4 regions of the Streptomyces sp. NPDC049813 genome follow, and region 2 is predicted to be linked to each of the others. Evidence: riboswitches for the same ligand, from Rfam matches in the RefSeq annotation. Region 2 holds a riboswitch; each other region holds the start of a gene.

Region 1 (4,543 bases), on a different contig from region 2:
CGGTCACCTGAGGAAGGACGCTAAACCTCGGCGTCACGGGTTGGCGACGGATTGTGCGGAACTGGCTCGTTTGTTACGGGTGGTGTCGGAGGGTGACAGAGTGCTGTCCGGGGCCGCCCCACGAACCGGCCCGAACGGTGCCCCATTAGGCTCCCGGACCATGGACGTACTCATCCATCTCTTCGTCGGCCTGCACATCATCGGCATCGCCTCGCTGCTCGGCGGCTTCCTCACGCAGATGTCGGCGATGGGGCGGGGCACCGCCCGGTTCAACAAGGCGATGCTGCACGGCGCGCTGACCATGCTGGTCACCGGCGTCGCCCTGGTCGGCCTCAATCAGGCCGACGGCTCCACCGTGAACAACGTCAAGATCGGGGTGAAGCTGGCCGTCCTGATCGTCATCCTCGGCATCGTGTACGTGAAGCGCGACGAGGAGACGGCCGAGAAGGGGCTGTTCGCTGCGGTCGGCGGGCTGACGATCGCCAACATCTTCATCGCGGTGCTCTGGACCTGAGGGAGCCGGCGGCCCTGAGGTACTGAGGCCCTGCGGGCCTGCGGGGTCCGGGCGGGCCCGAGGGGCAGGGGGCGCTTTCCGGCCGCCGCGGTCCCGGGAGCCCCCGGGGCCTGTCACCGCGGTGTCCCCACCACGGCGACAGGACCCGGCGCGGACGTCAGGCGGGCCGCACCACGCTGTGGATCGAGCTGGTGCCGTCGTAGTAGATGGACTCCTCGCGGACGGACGCGCCCGGCTTCGGGGCGTGGATCATCATGCCGTCGCCGAGGTACAGGCCGACGTGGCTGATGTCGTCGTAGAAGAAGACCAGGTCACCCGGTTGGATCGAGGAGAGCGGGACGGTCGTGCCGGCCTCCACCTGGTCCCACGTGGTGCGCGGCAAGGTGATGCCGGCCGCCTTCCACGCCGCCTGGGTGAGCCCCGAGCAGTCGTAGGAGTCCGGGCCCGTGGCGCCCCACACGTACGGCTTGCCCTCCTGCGCCTTGGCGTAGGCGAGCGCCTGGGCGGCCTTGGTCGCGTAACCGGAGGAGCTGCCTGCCGGTGCCTCGGTGGTACCGCCGGACGACGAGCCGGAGCCCTGCTGCCCGGCGGCCTCCTCGGCCGCCTGCTGCTTCTTGTCCTCCTGCGCCTTCTGCTCCGCGGCGAGCTGGGCGGCCTTCTTGCGGGCCGCCTCCTGCTTCTTCTTCTCGATCGCCGCGAGCCGCTGCTTCTCCTCGGCGGTCAGCCGCGACAGCAGCTGACGGGCGTCGGCCAGCTTCGTCTGCACGCTCTGCTTGGAGGTCTTCAGGTCGGTCTGGGAGGACGTCAGCTGCGTGAGGCTCTCCTGCGCCTCGGTGCGCTTCTTCGCGGTGCTGAGCTGCTGCTTCTGATAGTCGTCGACCGCGTCCTTCTGGTCGGCGGTCATCCGGCTCATCAGCCGGTTCTGCGCGAAGTAGTCCTCGGGGTCGTCCGCGAGGAACATCGTCGCCGTGTCGCCGATCCCGCCCGAGCGGTACTGCTGGGCGGCGAACCTGCCCAGCTCCTGGCGGGCCGAGTTCAGCTTCTCGGTGCGCTGCGCGATGTCGTCGAGGAGGCGATCGACCTGCTTCTTCTTGCTGTCGGTCTGCTCCTTGGCGGAGTTGTACTTCTGCGTGGCGACCTCGGCCTGGCGGTACAGGCTGTCGACTTTCTTCTGCACCTCTTCCAGGCTCGGCCGGTCCGGCCGGGCGGGGGCCGCCTGGGCGCTCTGCGAGAGGAGGGCCACCGAGGTGAGGGCGACGGTCGTGATCCCGACCGCGGGGGTGGTGCGAAGGCCGCCGGTCATCCGGGACCGGACACGCGGCTTGCGGTGCGACGCCAAGGAGGCGACTCCTTCCGTGGTCCGCCTACCGGGTTAGCTGTCGGGTTCGGGCGTACGGAAGGCTGCCCTACGGTCGGCCGCCCTGTCCTGCCGGGCGGCCGGGCCGATTCACCCCAAGGTCGGTTGGGTCCCCGGTTCCCTGCCTCACGGCGTACGGGACTCGGCGGGGGCTGCTCGTTCGCCGCGGTGCTCGCGGCGGGGGGACGGGCTGCCCGCGCAGCACGGTAGCCAACTCGTGTCGCTGCTGTGAAGGTTGATGTTCGATATGCCCGATACATTTTCGTGACCTTGGCGACACCGGGCGCTCGGCCGAATGATGGTCGAACGCACCGCATCTGCTCGGTCACGGTAGGTGCGCCGCCGGACTCCTCCGGCCGAAAGGCGCCGCTGACCTGGTGGTACGGGCAGTGTGGCCAAGGTGGGGGCGGGGTGTCAGTGGGGCCGCCTAGACTCGTAGGGCGATGAGCAGCCTCTTTGACGACAGCTTCCTGGCGGGCCTCCAGAACCGGACCGAGGGCCCCCCGCCGCCGCCCGACAGCGAGCACGACGGACCGGAGCCCGAGCCGATCCCGGACGACCTGTTCGGCGGGAAGTTCGACGTGCCTCCGGCCCGGGACGCGTACTACCGCGACGGCGCGCCCCGCCCTGCCCTGGACCCGGCGGCCCTGCTGGACGGGTTGAACGAGAACCAGCGGGCGGCCGTCGTGCACGGCGGCTCCCCGCTGCTCATCGTGGCGGGCGCCGGCTCCGGCAAGACCCGCGTCCTCACCCACCGCATCGCCTACCTGCTGGCCGAGCGCGGCGTCCACCCCGGCCAGATCCTCGCGATCACCTTCACGAACAAGGCCGCGGGCGAGATGAAGGAGCGCGTCGAGTCCCTGGTGGGCCCGCGGGCGAACGCGATGTGGGTCTCCACCTTCCACAGCGCGTGCGTGCGCATCCTGCGCCGCGAGTCGAAGAAGCTCGGCTTCACCTCGTCGTTCTCGATCTACGACGCGGCCGACAGCAAGCGGCTCATGGCCCTGGTCTGCCGCGACCTGGACCTGGACCCCAAGAAGTTCCCGCCGAAGTCCTTCAGCGCCAAGATCTCGAACCTGAAGAACGAGCTGATCGACGAGGAGGACTTCGCGAAGACCGCGGCTGGGGGCACCTCCCGGACGGAGTCTGGGGGAGGATTCGAGAAGTCCGTCGCCCAGGCCTACGCGATGTACCAGTCGCGGCTGCGGGAGGCCAACGCCCTCGACTTCGACGACCTGATCATGACCACGGTCAACCTGCTGCGCGCGTTCCCCGACGTCGCCGAGCACTACCGGCGCCGCTTCCGGCACGTCCTGGTCGACGAGTACCAGGACACCAACCACGCGCAGTACGCACTCGTGCGCGAGCTGGTCGGGCCGACGGAGGGGGAGGACGCCGACCCCGCCGAGCTGTGCGTCGTCGGCGACGCGGACCAGTCCATCTACGCGTTCCGCGGCGCCACCATCCGCAACATCCTCCAGTTCGAGGAGGACTACACGGACGCGACCACGATCCTGCTGGAGCAGAACTACCGCTCCTCGCAGACGATCCTGAGCGCGGCCAACGCGGTCATCGAGCGCAACGAGTCGCGCCGCCCCAAGAACCTGTGGACGAACGCGGGCGCGGGCTCCCAGATCACCGGCTACGTCGCGGACACCGAGCACGACGAGGCGCAGTTCGTCGCCGAGGAGATCGACCGGCTCACGGACGCGGGCGAGGCGAGCTCCGGCGACGTCGCCGTCTTCTACCGGACGAACGCGCAGTCCCGTGTCTTCGAAGAGATCTTCATCCGCGTCGGCCTGCCCTACAAGGTCGTCGGCGGTGTCCGCTTCTACGAGCGCAAGGAGGTCAGGGACATCCTGGCCTACCTGCGCGTGCTGGCCAATCCCGAGGACTCCGTCCCCCTGCGCCGCATCCTGAACGTGCCCAAGCGCGGCATCGGCGACCGCGCCGAAGCGATGATCGACGCGCTCTCCCAGCGCGAGAAGATCTCCTTCCCGCAGGCGCTGCGCCGCGTCGACGAGGCGTACGGCATGGCGTCCCGGTCGACGAACGCGGTCAAGCGGTTCAACGCCCTCATGGAGGACCTGCGCACCGTCGTCGAGTCCGGCGCCGGACCGGCCACGGTCCTGGAAGCCGTCCTCGAGCGCACCGGCTACCTCGCCGAGCTGCAGTCCTCCACGGACCCGCAGGACGAGACCCGCATCGAGAACCTCCAGGAACTCGCCGCGGTGGCCCTGGAGTTCGAGCAGGAGAACGCGCAGGCGGCCGCCGAGGGCGAGAGCGAGACCGAGACGGAAGAAGCCGGCGGCACCGGTCTCTCCGCCTTCCTGGAGCGGGTCGCCCTCGTTGCCGACTCCGACCAGATCCCCGACGAGGAGGACGACGGCAGCGGCGTCATCACCCTGATGACCCTGCACACCGCCAAGGGCCTCGAATTCCCGGTGGTCTTCCTGACCGGCATGGAGGACGGCGTCTTCCCGCACATGCGCTCCCTGGGGCAGACCAAGGAGCTGGAGGAGGAGCGTCGCCTCGCGTACGTCGGCATCACGCGCGCGCGGGAGCGGCTGTACCTGACGCGCGCCTCCATGCGCAGCGCCTGGGGCCAGCCCTCGTACAACCCGCCCTCGCGCTTCCTGGAGGAGATCCCGGACGCGCACCTGGAGTGGAAG
Region 2 (4,543 bases):
GCTCGGGGCCTCTTCGAGCGAGACGAGGCGGCCGAGCTTGTGCCCGCTCACCTTGGCGTACTGGACGGCCTTCGCGTGGGCGTCGGCGTGCGCGGCCGCCCGGGCCGCGGACCGCAGCCGGCTCGGGTCGGCGACGTCGAAGACGACGGAGTCGATGCGGATGTCGTCGCCCGCCGCGTCGGCCATCGCCTGGATGACGGCGCCCGTCCGCTCCAGGTCGCGGACCTTCACGGAGAACGACTGCGTGGCCCGGTACCCGGCGACCCGCGTGGCCGCGCCCGGCTCGGGACCGCTCTCGTAGACCGCGGAGGCCGACAGGTTCTCGGTGCGGACGTCCCGGTCGGCGACGCCCGCCTTGCGCACGGCGGCGAGCAGCGCGTCCGCGGTCCGGTTCTGGGTGGCGAGGGCGGCCTTCGCGGTGGGCCCGTTCGCCTCGACGCCCGCGGTCACGGTCGCCATGTCGGGGGCGGTACTGGCCCGGCCCTCGCCGGTCACGGTCAGGGTCGCGGGCCGGGGCGCGGTGGTGGCGGTGGCCACGTGCGGCGCCCCCTGGGCGGCGGCGGCCGGCACCGCCGGCAGGACGAGGGCGAACAGGGCGCCGACGAGTGCGGCGCGGCGGCGGGGACGTACAGACATGGGATCGAGGTCCTTCCCGGTCGGCTGCCCGCCGACGCGGCGGGCAGCCGACATCCCAGCACCCGCGCCCGGCCGACGGCGGCCGCCACTCCGCCCGGTCACCTCGATGAGCGCGTTAGCACCTGTGTGCACACCCGTCGGAGCAAAGGAGGGGAGGGAGGAGAGGGGCGAGAGAGGCGAGAAGAGGCAGAGAAGGAGGGGACGGGCGGATCAGGACGCCGACTCCAGGTGCATCTTGATGAGGTGCGGGTCCACGAACCCCTTGGCCGTCACCCGGTCCCCGGAGGACTCCCCGCGCAGCCGGCGCCCGATCCACGGCACCAGGAACTCCCGCGCCCAGTGGATGTCGTCGCGCCGCACCGCGAACGTGCCGCGCGGCGGCAGCAGCGGCCAGGCCTGCTCCGGGTCGGCGGGCACCTCGATGCCGAGCGCCTGCGCGGCGCGCAGCGCGACCCGGGTGTGCCCCTCGGCGGACAGGTGGAGCCGGTCCTCGTCCCAGGCGCGGCGGTCCTGCACGGAGCGCAGGGACCACAGGTCGAGCACGGGGCAGCCGTGGCGGTCGGCGATCGCGCGCACGTGCATGTTGTACGTGGCGATCTTGCCGCGCAGATGCTTGAGCACGGCGACGTCCCGGGTGTCGAAGCCGGTGGCGACCATGACGGTGCCGCACGCCCCGGCGAGCCGCGCGACGGCCTTCTCGAAGCGTTCGGCCACGTCGTCGGGGTCGGTGCCGGGCCGGATGATGTCGTTGCCGCCGGCGACCAGGGTCACCAGGTCGGGGGCGAGCTCGACGGCCCGCGGGACCTGGTCCGCGACGATCTGGTCGAGGAGCTTGCCGCGCACGGCGAGGTTCGCGTACTGGAAGGTGTCCTCGGCGACGCGGTCGTCCAGGAGGACGGCGAGCCGGTCCGCCCACCCCACGAAACTGCCGTCGGGTCCGGGGTCCCCGACGCCTTCGGTGAAGCTGTCCCCCACCGCCGCGTAGGACCGAATCGTGCCGCTGCCGAATGATCTCGATTCGTTTGCCACGACCACACATCTTTCACCTCGGCGTGTGACCTACGCCAACGTAACCAGGGGTTGACGTGGGGTGAGAAAACGCACTCGGCGCCCGGGGAATAACCCCGGGCGCCGAGTCGATCGCGCGTGCCGCACGCGGTGCGTGGACGGGCGCGGGTGATGCAGGTGGTGCGGGTGGTGCGGGTGGCTCACATGGTTCAGATGCTGACGCCGTGGTCGCGCAGGTACGTCACCGGGTCGATGTCGGAGCCGTAGTCGGGGGTCGTGCGGATCTCGAAGTGCAGGTGCGGTCCCGTGACGTTGCCGGTGGCGCCGGAGAGGCCGATCTGCTGGCCGGCGGTGACGGTCTGCCCGGCCGAGACGCCGAGCGAGGACAGGTGGGCGTACTGCGAGTAGTCGCCGTCGGCGTGCTTGATGACGACCTCATTGCCGTAGCTGCCGTCCCAGCCGGCGGAGACGACGGTGCCGGGGCCGACGGCCTTGACGGCGGTGCCGGTGGAGACCACGAAGTCGGTGCCGGTGTGGTAGCCGCTCGACCACGAGGAGCCGGAGGCGTGGTAGGCCGTGCCGATGGAGCCGTCCACGGGCTTCACGTAGCCCGTGGCGGACGTGGCGGACCCGGTGGCGGCGGTGGAGTCCGTCGTGGTGGCCGGAGCCGCGGCCGGGGCCGCGCCCTCCAGCGTGAGCTTCTGGCCGGGCTTGATGAGACCGGCGTCGGAGCCGACGACCTTCTTGTTGGTCTCGTACAGCTTCTGCCAGCCACCGTCGACGTCCTGCGCCTCGGCGATCTTCACGAGCGTGTCACCGGCCTTGACGGTGTACGTCGTGGGCTTGGCGGCGGCGTCGCCGGTGGCCGCGTGGGCGCCGGTGGCGCCCATGAGCGGCAGGGCGAGCGCGGCCCCGCCGGCCGAGACGACGGCGGCGGCGCGGGCGATGCGCTGGGTCTTCGAACGGCGGTGCTGTCCCTTGGCGGGCATGGCGCTTTTCCTCTCCGTCGCCTGCGAGGTGAGCTGTCGGGTTCGGGCTGGAGCTGCCCGGCCGGTTCCGCTGAGGGATCCGGCTTCACCCCGAGCCGCTTGGGGAATTCCGGCGGCGTACTGCCTGTGGGTCCCCCGCTCCTGCCGTCACGGGTCGTGGTCCGGAATCCGGGCGGCGGCAGGATTAGGCGTTCCGTCCGGATGGAAGGGCGACAGTAGGCAGAGGAATCGGACGGCGACAACCGTCGAATTCACCGGCAGGGGCGCTTTCTTGATCGTCTGGGAGTTCCCCGTGTCACGCTGTGTGGATAACCCTGCTTTGCCAGGCCCTTACCTTCTGGGAATTCCCGCCGCCGGAATTCAGGGCCGCCGCCACGGACGGTCACGGATATGAGTCTGCTCACGCGAACCGCTTAATCCCCTTTGATTTATGGATAGTTAGTAATAAAAGGGTTGAAACGGACAGAAGGTTGCCCCGGGAATCCATGTCGTATCGTCAGGAGCGCGTTCGCCGGCGAGGGACGCCGGTGACCCGACCGGGAGGAGCCCCCGTGACCCAGCACGCCCCGTCCACCGAGCCCGAGCTGTCCGGAGTGCGCAACTTCCGTGACGTGGGCGGTCTGCCGACCGTGGACGGCCGGCGCGTGCGCGCGGGTGTGCTCTTCCGCAGCGGTCACCTCGCCCACGCCACCGCCGAGGACGCCGCGTTCCTCGCCGGTCTCGGCCTACACACCGTCTTCGACTTCCGCAACGCCGCCGACCAGCGCCTGGAGGGCGCCGACGTCGAGCTGCCCGGGACGCGCAACGTGAACCTGCCGCTGTCCGACCCGGCGGACGGAGCCGAGTTCTGGCAGATGGTCCGCGACGGCGACATAGACCAGCTGCGTGCCCTGCTCGCCGAGGGCCGCGCGGCGAACCGCATGATCACGTCGTACCGCTCGATCATCGCGCAGCGCACCGCCGAGCACAGCCGCGTCCTGCACGCCCTCGCCGAGGACAGCACGCCCGCCCTGATGCACTGCGCGGCGGGCAAGGACCGCGCGGGCCTGTCGATCGCGGTGACGCTGCTCGCCGTCGGCGTGGAGCGCGACGCCATCGAGGCGGACTACCTGGAGTCCAACGCCACGCACCGGCGCTACAAGGTGCGCCGCAGCGCCACCGCGGGCGACGCCTACTCCCCCGAGATCATGGAGCTGCTCAGCCCCCTCTTCGACGCCCGCGCCGCCTATCTGCACGCGGCCTTCGAGACCATCGAGCAGACCTGGGGCAGCGTGGACCGCTACTTCGAGGACGGCCTGCGGTTCGGCGCGGCCGACCGGGACCGGCTGCGCGAGCGTCTCCTGGTCTGAGGGCGGGCTACTGCCCGCCGCCCAGCGCGAAGAGCATGTAGAGGAAGGCCGCGAGGGCGTGTCCCGCGAAGACGTACACCAGGACCCGCACCCAGATGCCGCGCGGCAGCTTGTCCTCGATGTCCCGCCGGGCGGGCCGCTCCCCCGCGGTGGGCTCGGTGGCGTCGCTCATGGTCATACCTCCCGGACCGGGCCGGCCGCCGGGCCGAGACACAGCGCGGCCGTCGGAGTCTGCAACAAGGTGTGGACGAAAAGCAGCTCGGCCCCGGCCCGGTCCGCGGCGGCGATCCGGTGCGGGGTGAGCGAGTCGAAGTGCGCGCTGTCCCCGGGGTCGAGCTGGTAGGACGTGTCCCCCAGGCGCAGGCGCAGCCGTCCTTCGAGGACGTAGAGCCACTCCTCGCCGGGGTGGACGCGGACGATGTCGCCCTGCGACCCGTACGGCACGTGGACGCGCAGCGCCTGCATGCCGCGGCCCGGGGAGCCCGCCTGGAAGTAGGTCCAGCCGCCGGCCTCGGTCGCCTCCATGGCGCGGGAGCGCACCACGGCGTCCCGGTCGGCGGG
Region 3 (4,543 bases), on a different contig from region 2:
CCGGCTCAGCACCGTGGCGGGCCGCGCCGACGAACTGTGCCGCTACGCCGTGCTGTTCGGTGACCCGCAGCTCGCCCTGACCGCAGTGCAGCGCGTCCTGGCCGTGACCGCCGACGAGGTCCAGGAGGTCGCGAAGGCGCGCCTGCGCCCCGACAACCGCGCGGTGCTCGTCTACGAGCCCACGGTGCCCGCCGCCCCTCATGACGAGACCGACGAGACCGACGAGACCGCCGAGAGCGACCCGAGCGACGAGGAGGCGGGCCGGTGACCGAGCAGCTCGCGACCATGGACTTCCATCCCCGGCCCGAGGCGGGCACGGCCAAGCCGTGGGCGTTCCCGGCCCCCGAGCGCGGCGAGCTGGACAACGGCCTGACCGTGCTGCGCTGCCACCGCCCCGGCCAGCAGGTCGTGGCCGTGGAGATCAACCTCGACGCGCCGCTGGAGGCCGAGCCGGCCGCCCTCGAAGGCGTCGCCACGATCATGGCGCGTGCCTTCAACGAGGGCACCGACAAGCACTCCGCGGAGGAGTTCGCCGCCGAACTGGAGCGCTGCGGCGCCACCATGGACGCGCACGCCGACCACCCCGGCGTGCGGGTCTCCTTGGAGGTGCCGGTCTCCCGGCTTCCCAAGGGCCTCGCCCTGCTGGCCGACGCGCTGCGGGCGCCCGCCTTCGCGGACGGCGAGATCGAGCGCCTGGTCCGCAACCGGCTCGACGAGATCCCGCACGAGAGCGCCAACCCGGCCCGCCGGGCCGCCAAGGAGCTCTCCCGGCAGCTCTTCCCGGCCGACTCGCGCATGTCGCGTCCGCGGCAGGGCAGCGAGGAGACCGTCGCCGCCATCGACGCGGCGGCCGTACGCGCCTTCTACGAGAAGCACGTCCGCCCCGCCACCGGCACCGTCGTCGTGGTGGGCGACCTGACCGGCACCGACCTGGACGCCCTCCTCACCGACACGCTCGGCGCCTGGACCGGTGACACCGCGGAGCCCAGGCCGGTCCCGCCGGTGACCGCCGACGACACCGGCCGGGTCGTCATCGTGGACCGGCCGGGCGCGGTGCAGACGCAGCTGCTGATCGGCCGCATCGGACCCGACCGGCACGACCGGGTGTGGGCCGCGCAGATCCTCGGCACGTACTGCCTCGGCGGCACGCTCACCTCGCGCCTGGACCGGGTGCTGCGCGAGGAGAAGGGCTACACCTACGGGGTGCGGTCCTTCGCCCAGGTGCTGCGGTCCGCGCCGGACGGCACGGGTGCCGCGATGCTCGCCATCAGCGGCTCCGTGGACACCCCGAACACCGGGCCCGCGCTCGACGACCTCTGGAAGGTGCTGCGCACGCTCGCCGAAGGGGGGCTCACGGACGCCGAGCGGGACACCGCCGTGCAGAACCTGGTGGGCGTGGCGCCGCTGAAGTACGAGACCGCGGCCGCCGTCGCGGGCACGCTGGCCGACCAGGTCGAGCAGCACCTCCAGGACGACTTCCAGGCCCAGCTGTACCGCCGGCTCGCCGAGACGGGCACCGTGGAGGCCACCGCGGCGGTCGTCAGCGCCTTCCCGGCTGACCGGCTGGTGACGATCCTCGTGGGCGACGCCGCGCAGATCGAGGAGCCCGTCCGGGCCCTCGGCATCGGCGAGGTGACCGTCGTCTCGGGCTGACCCCCGCCCCGTACGTCGCTCGCAGCCCCGGTGGCCTCCACGGCCACCGGGGCTGCGTGGTGTCGCTCACGTTCACCCTTGTGCGGCCGGGTATCGCTTTTGTCCGAATTGGGGCGGAGGTTGCCTGTCTGCTCTGTGGCATGCGCTACAAAAGCCGGGATCCGTTTGTTGATTAAAAGATGTCCCGCTTAGCGTCGGTCCGGCTGTTCGCCAGACACGCGTCGCGCCCGCGACACCGGACAGTCATCGCCGAGTCCCCCATGGCGTGAGCCAGGGGAGCCGGGGACCCACCGCAGTCCCTGGGGTGAATCGGGCAGCCTTCCGGCCGTACAGGCCAGGACGGTCGCCCGTAGGAGACCTTCCTGCTCCGAACCCGTCAGCTAACCCGGTAGGCGAGAGGGAAGGAAAGGATCAGCCCCTACATGGCGTTCACCCGTGCCACCGGGAAGCACCGTCGTCCCAGTCGCCTCACGCGTACCACCGTGCAGGTCGCGAGTGTCGCGGCGCTCACCACGACCGGTGTGGTGGGCGGCCTCGCCGCCCCCGCCCTCGCCGCCGACACCGCGGCCCCCGAGCAGAACGGCCTGACCCAGGCCATCGCCATCGGCGACTCCCTGGCCGACCGGATCGACGCGCAGGCCGCCGCCCAGAAGAAGGCCGCCGACGCGGCCGCCGCCAAGGCGAAGGCCGAGGCCGAGGCGAAGAAGAAGGCCGAGGAAGCCAAGCGCGAGGCCGAGGCGAAGGCCGCCAAGGAGCGCGAAGAGCGCGAGGCCAAGGAGCGGGCCGCCCGCGAGGCCGAGCGCAAGCGCCTGCTCAACAGCTTCGTGGCGCCCATCTCCGGCTCCTACGTCTCCACGGGCTACCAGGCGAGCAGCGGCCTGTGGTCCTCCGGCAGCCACACCGGCATCGACTTCCACGCGGCCAGCGGCACGTCCGTGCACGCGGTCGGCGCGGGCACCGTCGTCGAGGCCGGCTGGGGCGGCGCCTACGGCAACAACATCGTGATCAAGATGAACGACGGCACGTACACCCAGTACGGGCACCTGTCCTCCATCGGCGTCTCCGTCGGCCAGGCCGTCACCCCCGGCCAGCAGATAGGCCTCTCCGGCGCCACCGGCAACGTCACGGGCCCGCACCTGCACTTCGAGGCCCGCACGACGCCCGACTACGGCTCGGACATGGACCCCGTCGCGTACCTGCGCTCGCACGGCGTGAACGTCTGACGCGCACGCACCCGCACGCGAAAGCCCCGGCTCGGCGAGCCGGGGCTTTCGCGTGCGCCCCGCATTTCTGGCCAGAAAATATCCCTGGATTCCGGTCCGGCGTCGGAAATTCGAGTGCGGTGGAATAGAGTCACCGGGCGGGCGCGACCGGAGGGTGGCATTCGCGCTCGCACAAGCGTCGATCGACCGCGTTTCGCGGGGATGAAGGCGGAGGTCGGGACATGCGCATTCCCGCACACTCGGTATGCACGGCGATCCGCGAGGACATCGTCGCGGGTGTCTACGAGCGCGGCAGCAGACTCACCGAGGAAGTGCTCGCGCGGCGCTACGGGGTCTCGCGGGTCCCGGTGCGCGAGGCGCTGCGCACCCTGGAGGCCGAGGGCTTCGTCGTCACACGGCGGCACGCGGGCGCGTGCGTGGCCGAACCCACCCGGCAGGAGGCCGCCGACCTGCTGGAGGTCCGGCTGCTGCTCGAACCGCTGGGCGCCGCGCGCGCCGCGCAGCGCAGGACCGAGGCGCACCTCAAGGTCCTGCGCGGCCTGGTCAGGCTGGGGCAGGAGCGGGTGCGGCGCGGTCAGGGCGAGGATCTGCGCTCCCTGGGCGGGTGGTTCCACGAGACCCTCGCGGGGGCCTCCGGCAGCCCCGGCCTGATCGCCCTGCTCACCCAGCTCCGGCACAAGATCGCCTGGATGTACGTCGTGGAGGGCCCGGCCCAGCCGGCCGAGTCCTGGGCCGAGCACGGTGCCATCGTGGACGCGGTGGCCCGCGGCGACGCCGAGCGTGCCCGCGCGCTGACCCTGCTGCACGCCGAGCGCGCGGCGGCCGCCCACCGGCTCCGCGTCCCGCGCGCCGCCGGTCACGTGAGGACTTCGCAACGTCCTGTAAACACGGCGAGCCTTCCCCATTAATAAAAGGGCCGTATACAAAGACGTGCGGTAATCGCCGGATCGGGCGCTTGGCATTTCTGGTGCATGCTTCGCTGCATGGTGTCCGGAGGGCAATAGATACCGGCCGCTGATTCCGTGTGGACCGGGCGGCTGTACTCGCGCGTGAATTCTTCGCGGGAACGACGAAGCCGCGCGCCCATAAAGGGAACGCGCGGCTTCGGCGGTACGAGGGGGATCAGACGGTCTCGGGGAGCTCGTCGAGACCCTCGGAGACCAGCTTCGCCAGACGGTCGAGCGCGGCGTCCGCGCCCTCGGCGTCGGAGGCCAGGACGATCTCCTCGCCGCCCTGCGCGCCCAGACCCAGCACCGCGAGCATGGAAGCGGCGTTGACGGGGTTGCCGTCGGCCTTGGCGATCGTCACGGGGACGCCGGCCGCGGTGGCCGCGCGGACGAAGATGGAGGCGGGGCGGGCGTGGAGGCCCTCGGCCCAGCCGACGTTGACGCGGCGCTCAGCCATGTGATGCTGCCCTTCGAGTGACTCAAGGTTGTCTAGACCATTCTCACACAACCGTGGCCGGGCGATCGACGGGGACCTGGGCCCCGCCGGCGCACCGCTCCGCGGCTTTCCATAGCCTGCCTCCCACGCGCGCGGGCCGCGACCCGTACGACTGTCGGTGCCCGGCCCTACCCTTGCGGCATGGAGACCCCGTCGGACCGGCACGCCTACCCCGCCCACTGGGAGGCCGACGTGGTGCTGCGCGACGGCGGCACCGCCCGGAT
Region 4 (4,543 bases), on a different contig from region 2:
GTGCAGGCGCTCGCGGATGCGCTGCTCGGCGTAGGCGTCGTCCTGCCAGCGCGCCTTCTCGTCGCGCAGCCGGTCGACCCGCTCCTTGGCCTCCTGCTGCTGGCGCTGCTGGTCGGCGATCTCGCCGCGCTGGGAGACGTACTGCCGCATCGGGTACGCGAGGGCGACCACCAGCGTGCAGACGACGAGCGCGAGCAGCGCCGCGCGGCCGGTGAGCCGCGAGCGGCGGGCCTGGCGCTTGTTCTGCGAGCGGTAGACCCGCTCGGCGGTCTGCTCGCCGAGCACGCGCAGCCGGGTGGCCGTGGAGAAGCGGGCCGAGTCGTCGCGGCCCCTGCTGCGGAGCTTTCCCGGCATCGCCTGGTGCCTCCCCGATCTGGTCCCCGTCTGGCTGCCTACGTGCGTACGTCCTCGCACACGGTACGGGACCGAGTGCGAGGACGTACGGAACTACGGCGCCGGAAGACGTCCCGGGGCAGGTCAGCCCTTGAAGCGGGGGAACGCGCTGCGGCCGGCGTAGACCGCGGCGTCGTCGAGGATCTCCTCGATGCGCAGCAGCTGGTTGTACTTGGCGACGCGCTCGGAGCGGGCCGGGGCGCCGGTCTTGATCTGGCCGCAGTTCGTGGCGACGGCGAGGTCGGCGATGGTGACGTCCTCGGTCTCGCCGGAGCGGTGCGACATCATGCACTTGAAACCGTTGCGCTGGGCCAGCTCGACGGCGTCCAGGGTCTCGGTCAGCGAGCCGATCTGGTTCACCTTGACGAGCAGCGCGTTGGCCGAGTCCTCCTCGATGCCGCGCGCCAGGCGCTCCGGGTTGGTGACGAACAGGTCGTCGCCGACGAGCTGGACCTTGTCGCCGAGGCGCTCGGTGATGGTGTTCCAGCCGGCCCAGTCGTCCTCGTACAGCGGGTCCTCGATGGAGACGAGCGGGTACGCGGAGACGAGCTCCTCGTAGTACTCCGTCATCTCGGCGGCGGAGCGCTCCTTGCCCTCGAACTGGTACTTGCCGTCCTTGTAGAACTCGGAGGCGGCGACGTCCAGCGCGAGCGCGACCTGCTGGCCGGGGATGTAGCCGGCCTCCTTGATCGCTTCGAGGATGAGGTCGAGCGCGGCGCGGTTCGACTCCAGGTTCGGGGCGAAGCCGCCCTCGTCGCCGAGGCCGGTGGACAGGCCCTTGGTCTTCAGCACCTTCTTGAGGGTGTGGTAGACCTCGGTGCCCCAGCGCAGCGCCTCGGAGAAGGACTCCGCGCCGATCGGGGCGATCATGAACTCCTGGATGTCGACGTTCGAGTCGGCGTGCGACCCGCCGTTCAGGATGTTCATCATCGGGACGGGCAGCAGGTGCGCGTTCGGACCGCCGAGGTAGCGGAACAGCGGCAGGTCGCTGGCCTCGGACGCGGCGTGCGCGACGGCGAGGGAGACGCCGAGGATGGCGTTGGCGCCGAGCGAGCCCTTGTTGTCCGTGGCGTCCAGGTCGAACATCGCCTGGTCGATCAGGCGCTGCTCGGTGGCGTCGTAGCCGACGAGCTCCGGGCCGATCTGCTCGATGACGGCGAGGACGGCCTTCTCGACGCCCTTGCCCTGGTAACGGTTGGGGTCACCGTCACGGAGTTCGATGGCCTCGAAGGCACCGGTGGAGGCGCCGGACGGAACAGCAGCACGACCCGTGCTGCCGTCGTCGAGGCCGACCTCGACCTCGACCGTGGGGTTGCCTCGGGAGTCCAGGATTTCCCGGGCTACGACGACGTCGATGGACGGCACGAGCATCTCCTTCTGGGATGTGACACAACAGCGCGGGCGGCTGGCCCGCACCCCTGAGCGTAACCGGCTCCGGGGCATCAGCCAGTCGGCCGACCGGGTTGTGGACAACGCCGATAGCGAAATGTTTCCAAACGGAACAAAGACGGCGACCCCCACTCCGGAGGACCGGAGCGGGGGTCGCCGACGTGAGCGGCCCGTGGACGGGGCGGTGCGGTGCGGCCGGGCCCGGCGTCCGCCGACGCCGGGGCCGCCTCCGCGAGGGGGTCCCTCGGTGCGCGAGGGGTCCTCTTTACTTGAGGTGCAGCTGCTGGTCCGGGTAGATCAGGTTGGCGTCGCTGATGATGTCCTTGTTGAGCTCGAACACCTTGTGCCAGTTGGTCCCGTGCGCCTCGGCGATCTTGCTGAGGGTGTCGCCGGACTTCACCTTGTACTCGCCGTCGCCCTTCTCGACCTTCTTGCCGGTCGGGGTGGTGACGGTGTCCTTCTTGGTGTCCTGCTGCGGCTGCGGCTGCGCCTGCTGCTGCTGCGGCTGCTGGCGCTCCTGCGAGCGGGTCGTCGTGGAGGAGTCGGAGCGCTCCTGCTGCTGCGGCTGCGACTGCTGCGACGACTCGGCCGGAGCGGAGTTGCTGGTGTCGGCGCCGGACAGGCCCACGCCACAGCTCGGCCAGGCACCCTTGCCCTGCGCGGCGAGGACCTTCTCGGCGACCGATATCTGCTGCGCCTTGGACGCCTGGTCGGCGGAGGAGGCGTAGGAGGTGCCGCCGTACGCGGCCCAGGTCGAGGCGGAGAACTGCAGGCCACCGTAGTAGCCGTTGCCCGTGTTGATCGCCCAGTTGCCACCGGACTCGCACTGCGCGACCTGGTCCCACTCGGAGGTGGAGGCGGCGGAGGCGCCCGTGGCACCCATCAGCGGAACGGCGACGGCGGCACCGGCGACGCCGGCGAGCGTGGCGACACGAACGGCCTTGGACGGACGACGGTGCTTGCCCGTGTTGGAGAACAGCATGAAGAGATCCCCTCACCGACGCCTACGAGGTGAGCTGTCGGGTTCGGACCAGTGAGTGCCCGGCGCGCATCCTGTGCGCGACTTGACCCCAAGCCGGATGTCCGGCGCTTACCTTGGGTCCCCCGCTCCTGCCTACGGCGCTGACGCGTCGACTGTTCCCGTACGGACGTCGGCAGGATTCGGCGTGACGTCCGTCGGGGCCCGCTGTGGCGAGCGGTCACGACCGTAAGCAGTCGATCCGCCCGATTTCAAAGACGATCAGGGTCTTTGAGACTCATGTCTCACTCTCGCAAAGCCGGACATACGAGCCTCAACCGCCCCTGAACTCCCGCTACTTTTCACCCGATTCGAGGCCAAGATCCAGACTCTGACCAGGCAGGATGAGGTCGGGGTCGGAACCGACCGTCTTCTTGTTCAGGTCGTAGAGCGCATCCCACCCGCCACGCACGTCGTGCGCGTCCGCGATGTCCCAGAGGTTGTCGCCGGAGCGGACCGTGTACGCCCCGTCGGCGCGCTGCTCCTCACGTGAAGCGTGACGCCCCTCACCCTGACGGGAGGCGGAGGCGTCGTCCGAGGCGCGGTCGCCGCGGTGGCGGCCGGCCGCCGAGGGGTCCGCGGCGGGGTCGGAGGGATCGGCGGAGGCGGACCCCTGCGCGCCACCCTCCTTCTCCGCGTTGTCCGTCGTGTCCGCCGCGCCCAGGCCGCCGTCCGAGCCGTCCGTACCGTCCGTGACCTCGTCCGACGCGGCCGCGCCCGGCTCGTCGCCCGCGTCGCCGGAGGCGTCCGAAGTGCCGCTGCCGTCAGCGGTGTCCGCGGAACTCGACGGATCGGCGGAACCCGACGGGCCGGCCGGATCGGACGCGTCGCCCGCACCGGACGGATCGGCCGTGGCGGAGCCCGCGTGATTCTTCTCTCCCGCGGACTCGGCGGGGGCCGTGGAGTCCCCGGAGTCCTCAGGGTTCTGGGAGTCCTTCGCGTCGGCCGAGCCGGAGGGCCGGGGGGACGCGCTCGCGCCCGGGTCGACCTCGGCCGTGTCGTCGCCCTGCGTGAGGCCGGCCACGATCGAACAGCTCGGCCAGGCACTGGGCCCCTTGGCCGCAAGCGCCTTCTCGGCCACGGCTATCTGCTGCGAGCGGCTCGCCTCGTCGGCGCGCGGGGCGAAGTCGAGCCCGCCGTACTGCTCCCACATCTCCTGCGAGAACTGGAGCCCGCCGTAGTAGCCGTTGCCGGCGTCCAGACTCCACTGGCCGCCGGACTCGCACTCGGCGAGCTTGTCCCAGGTGGCGGTGGAGGCGGCGCTCGCGCTGCCCGCCGCGAGCAGCGGGATCGCGATGGCGCTGCCGGTGACCCCGGCGGCGACGACGAGAGCAGGGGCCTGACGGGGGCGACGGTGTCGACCGTTCCCGGAGAGCATGCGGTTGCCTTTCGCGAGACTGATGCAGCACGCGACAGGGGTGGCGGAAGTGGTGCCGGTTGTGCCTGTGTCGCGATGACTGGTGAACGTAGCGGGACTCGAACGCTTGTCACAAGTCGATGCAGCGCAGATCACGTGAACATCACAATCCTGACGAGGTGTCAGTCAGTCACCGGCTCCGAAGTGTTGTGTCCGGGGACTCGATCCCGGAGATGACCTCCAGCGCCGGGACCAACACCTCTCGTCGGACTACCGACCCACCGCCTCTTGCGTTCAGTGCGTCCATGAGCGGCGGCCAGAACCCCCTCTTGAACCAGGAGTTCTGCCGGTCCTTGATCTGCCCGTGCGGGCCGTATCGCGCCGGG

Evidence for each region. A riboswitch is a leader RNA that binds a small molecule or an ion and turns the genes downstream of it on or off. The one in region 2 is predicted to bind cyclic di-AMP.
Region 1: it holds a riboswitch for cyclic di-AMP, as region 2 does, so the genes downstream of both, ACIBW6_RS12655 (NlpC/P60 family protein) here and ACIBW6_RS00990 (peptidoglycan DD-metalloendopeptidase family protein) in region 2, are expected to answer to the same signal.
Region 3: it holds a riboswitch for cyclic di-AMP, as region 2 does, so the genes downstream of both, ACIBW6_RS09955 (M23 family metallopeptidase) here and ACIBW6_RS00990 (peptidoglycan DD-metalloendopeptidase family protein) in region 2, are expected to answer to the same signal.
Region 4: it holds a riboswitch for cyclic di-AMP, as region 2 does, so the genes downstream of both, ACIBW6_RS19730 (transglycosylase family protein) here and ACIBW6_RS00990 (peptidoglycan DD-metalloendopeptidase family protein) in region 2, are expected to answer to the same signal.

What each region holds. Positions count from the first base shown of each region.
Region 1 is NZ_JBITLI010000004.1:499,041-503,583, reverse strand. Features, by position in the region: gene ACIBW6_RS12660 (hypothetical protein) at 161-514, shown strand; gene ACIBW6_RS12655 (NlpC/P60 family protein) at 672-1,853, opposite strand; cyclic di-AMP (ydaO/yuaA leader) riboswitch at 1,860-2,029, opposite strand; gene pcrA (DNA helicase PcrA) at 2,315-4,543, shown strand, end outside.
Region 2 is NZ_JBITLI010000001.1:244,301-248,843, reverse strand. Features, by position in the region: gene ACIBW6_RS01000 (SIMPL domain-containing protein) at 1-636, opposite strand, end outside; gene ACIBW6_RS00995 (SGNH/GDSL hydrolase family protein) at 847-1,665, opposite strand; gene ACIBW6_RS00990 (peptidoglycan DD-metalloendopeptidase family protein) at 1,854-2,633, opposite strand; cyclic di-AMP (ydaO/yuaA leader) riboswitch at 2,639-2,834, opposite strand; gene ACIBW6_RS00985 (tyrosine-protein phosphatase) at 3,185-3,982, shown strand; gene ACIBW6_RS00980 (DUF6126 family protein) at 3,990-4,154, opposite strand; gene ACIBW6_RS00975 (helix-turn-helix domain-containing protein) at 4,157-4,543, opposite strand, start outside.
Region 3 is NZ_JBITLI010000003.1:573,653-578,195, reverse strand. Features, by position in the region: gene ACIBW6_RS09965 (M16 family metallopeptidase) at 1-268, shown strand, start outside; gene ACIBW6_RS09960 (M16 family metallopeptidase) at 286-1,653, shown strand; cyclic di-AMP (ydaO/yuaA leader) riboswitch at 1,891-2,063, shown strand; gene ACIBW6_RS09955 (M23 family metallopeptidase) at 2,076-2,876, shown strand; gene ACIBW6_RS09950 (GntR family transcriptional regulator) at 3,098-3,784, shown strand; gene ACIBW6_RS09945 (HPr family phosphocarrier protein) at 3,999-4,280, opposite strand; gene ACIBW6_RS09940 (GNAT family N-acetyltransferase) at 4,461-4,543, shown strand, end outside.
Region 4 is NZ_JBITLI010000009.1:72,921-77,463, forward strand. Features, by position in the region: gene ACIBW6_RS19720 (septum formation initiator family protein) at 1-354, opposite strand, end outside; gene eno (phosphopyruvate hydratase) at 478-1,764, opposite strand; gene ACIBW6_RS19730 (transglycosylase family protein) at 2,048-2,764, opposite strand; cyclic di-AMP (ydaO/yuaA leader) riboswitch at 2,769-2,914, opposite strand; gene ACIBW6_RS19735 (transglycosylase family protein) at 3,096-4,178, opposite strand; gene ACIBW6_RS19740 (recombinase family protein) at 4,348-4,543, opposite strand, start outside.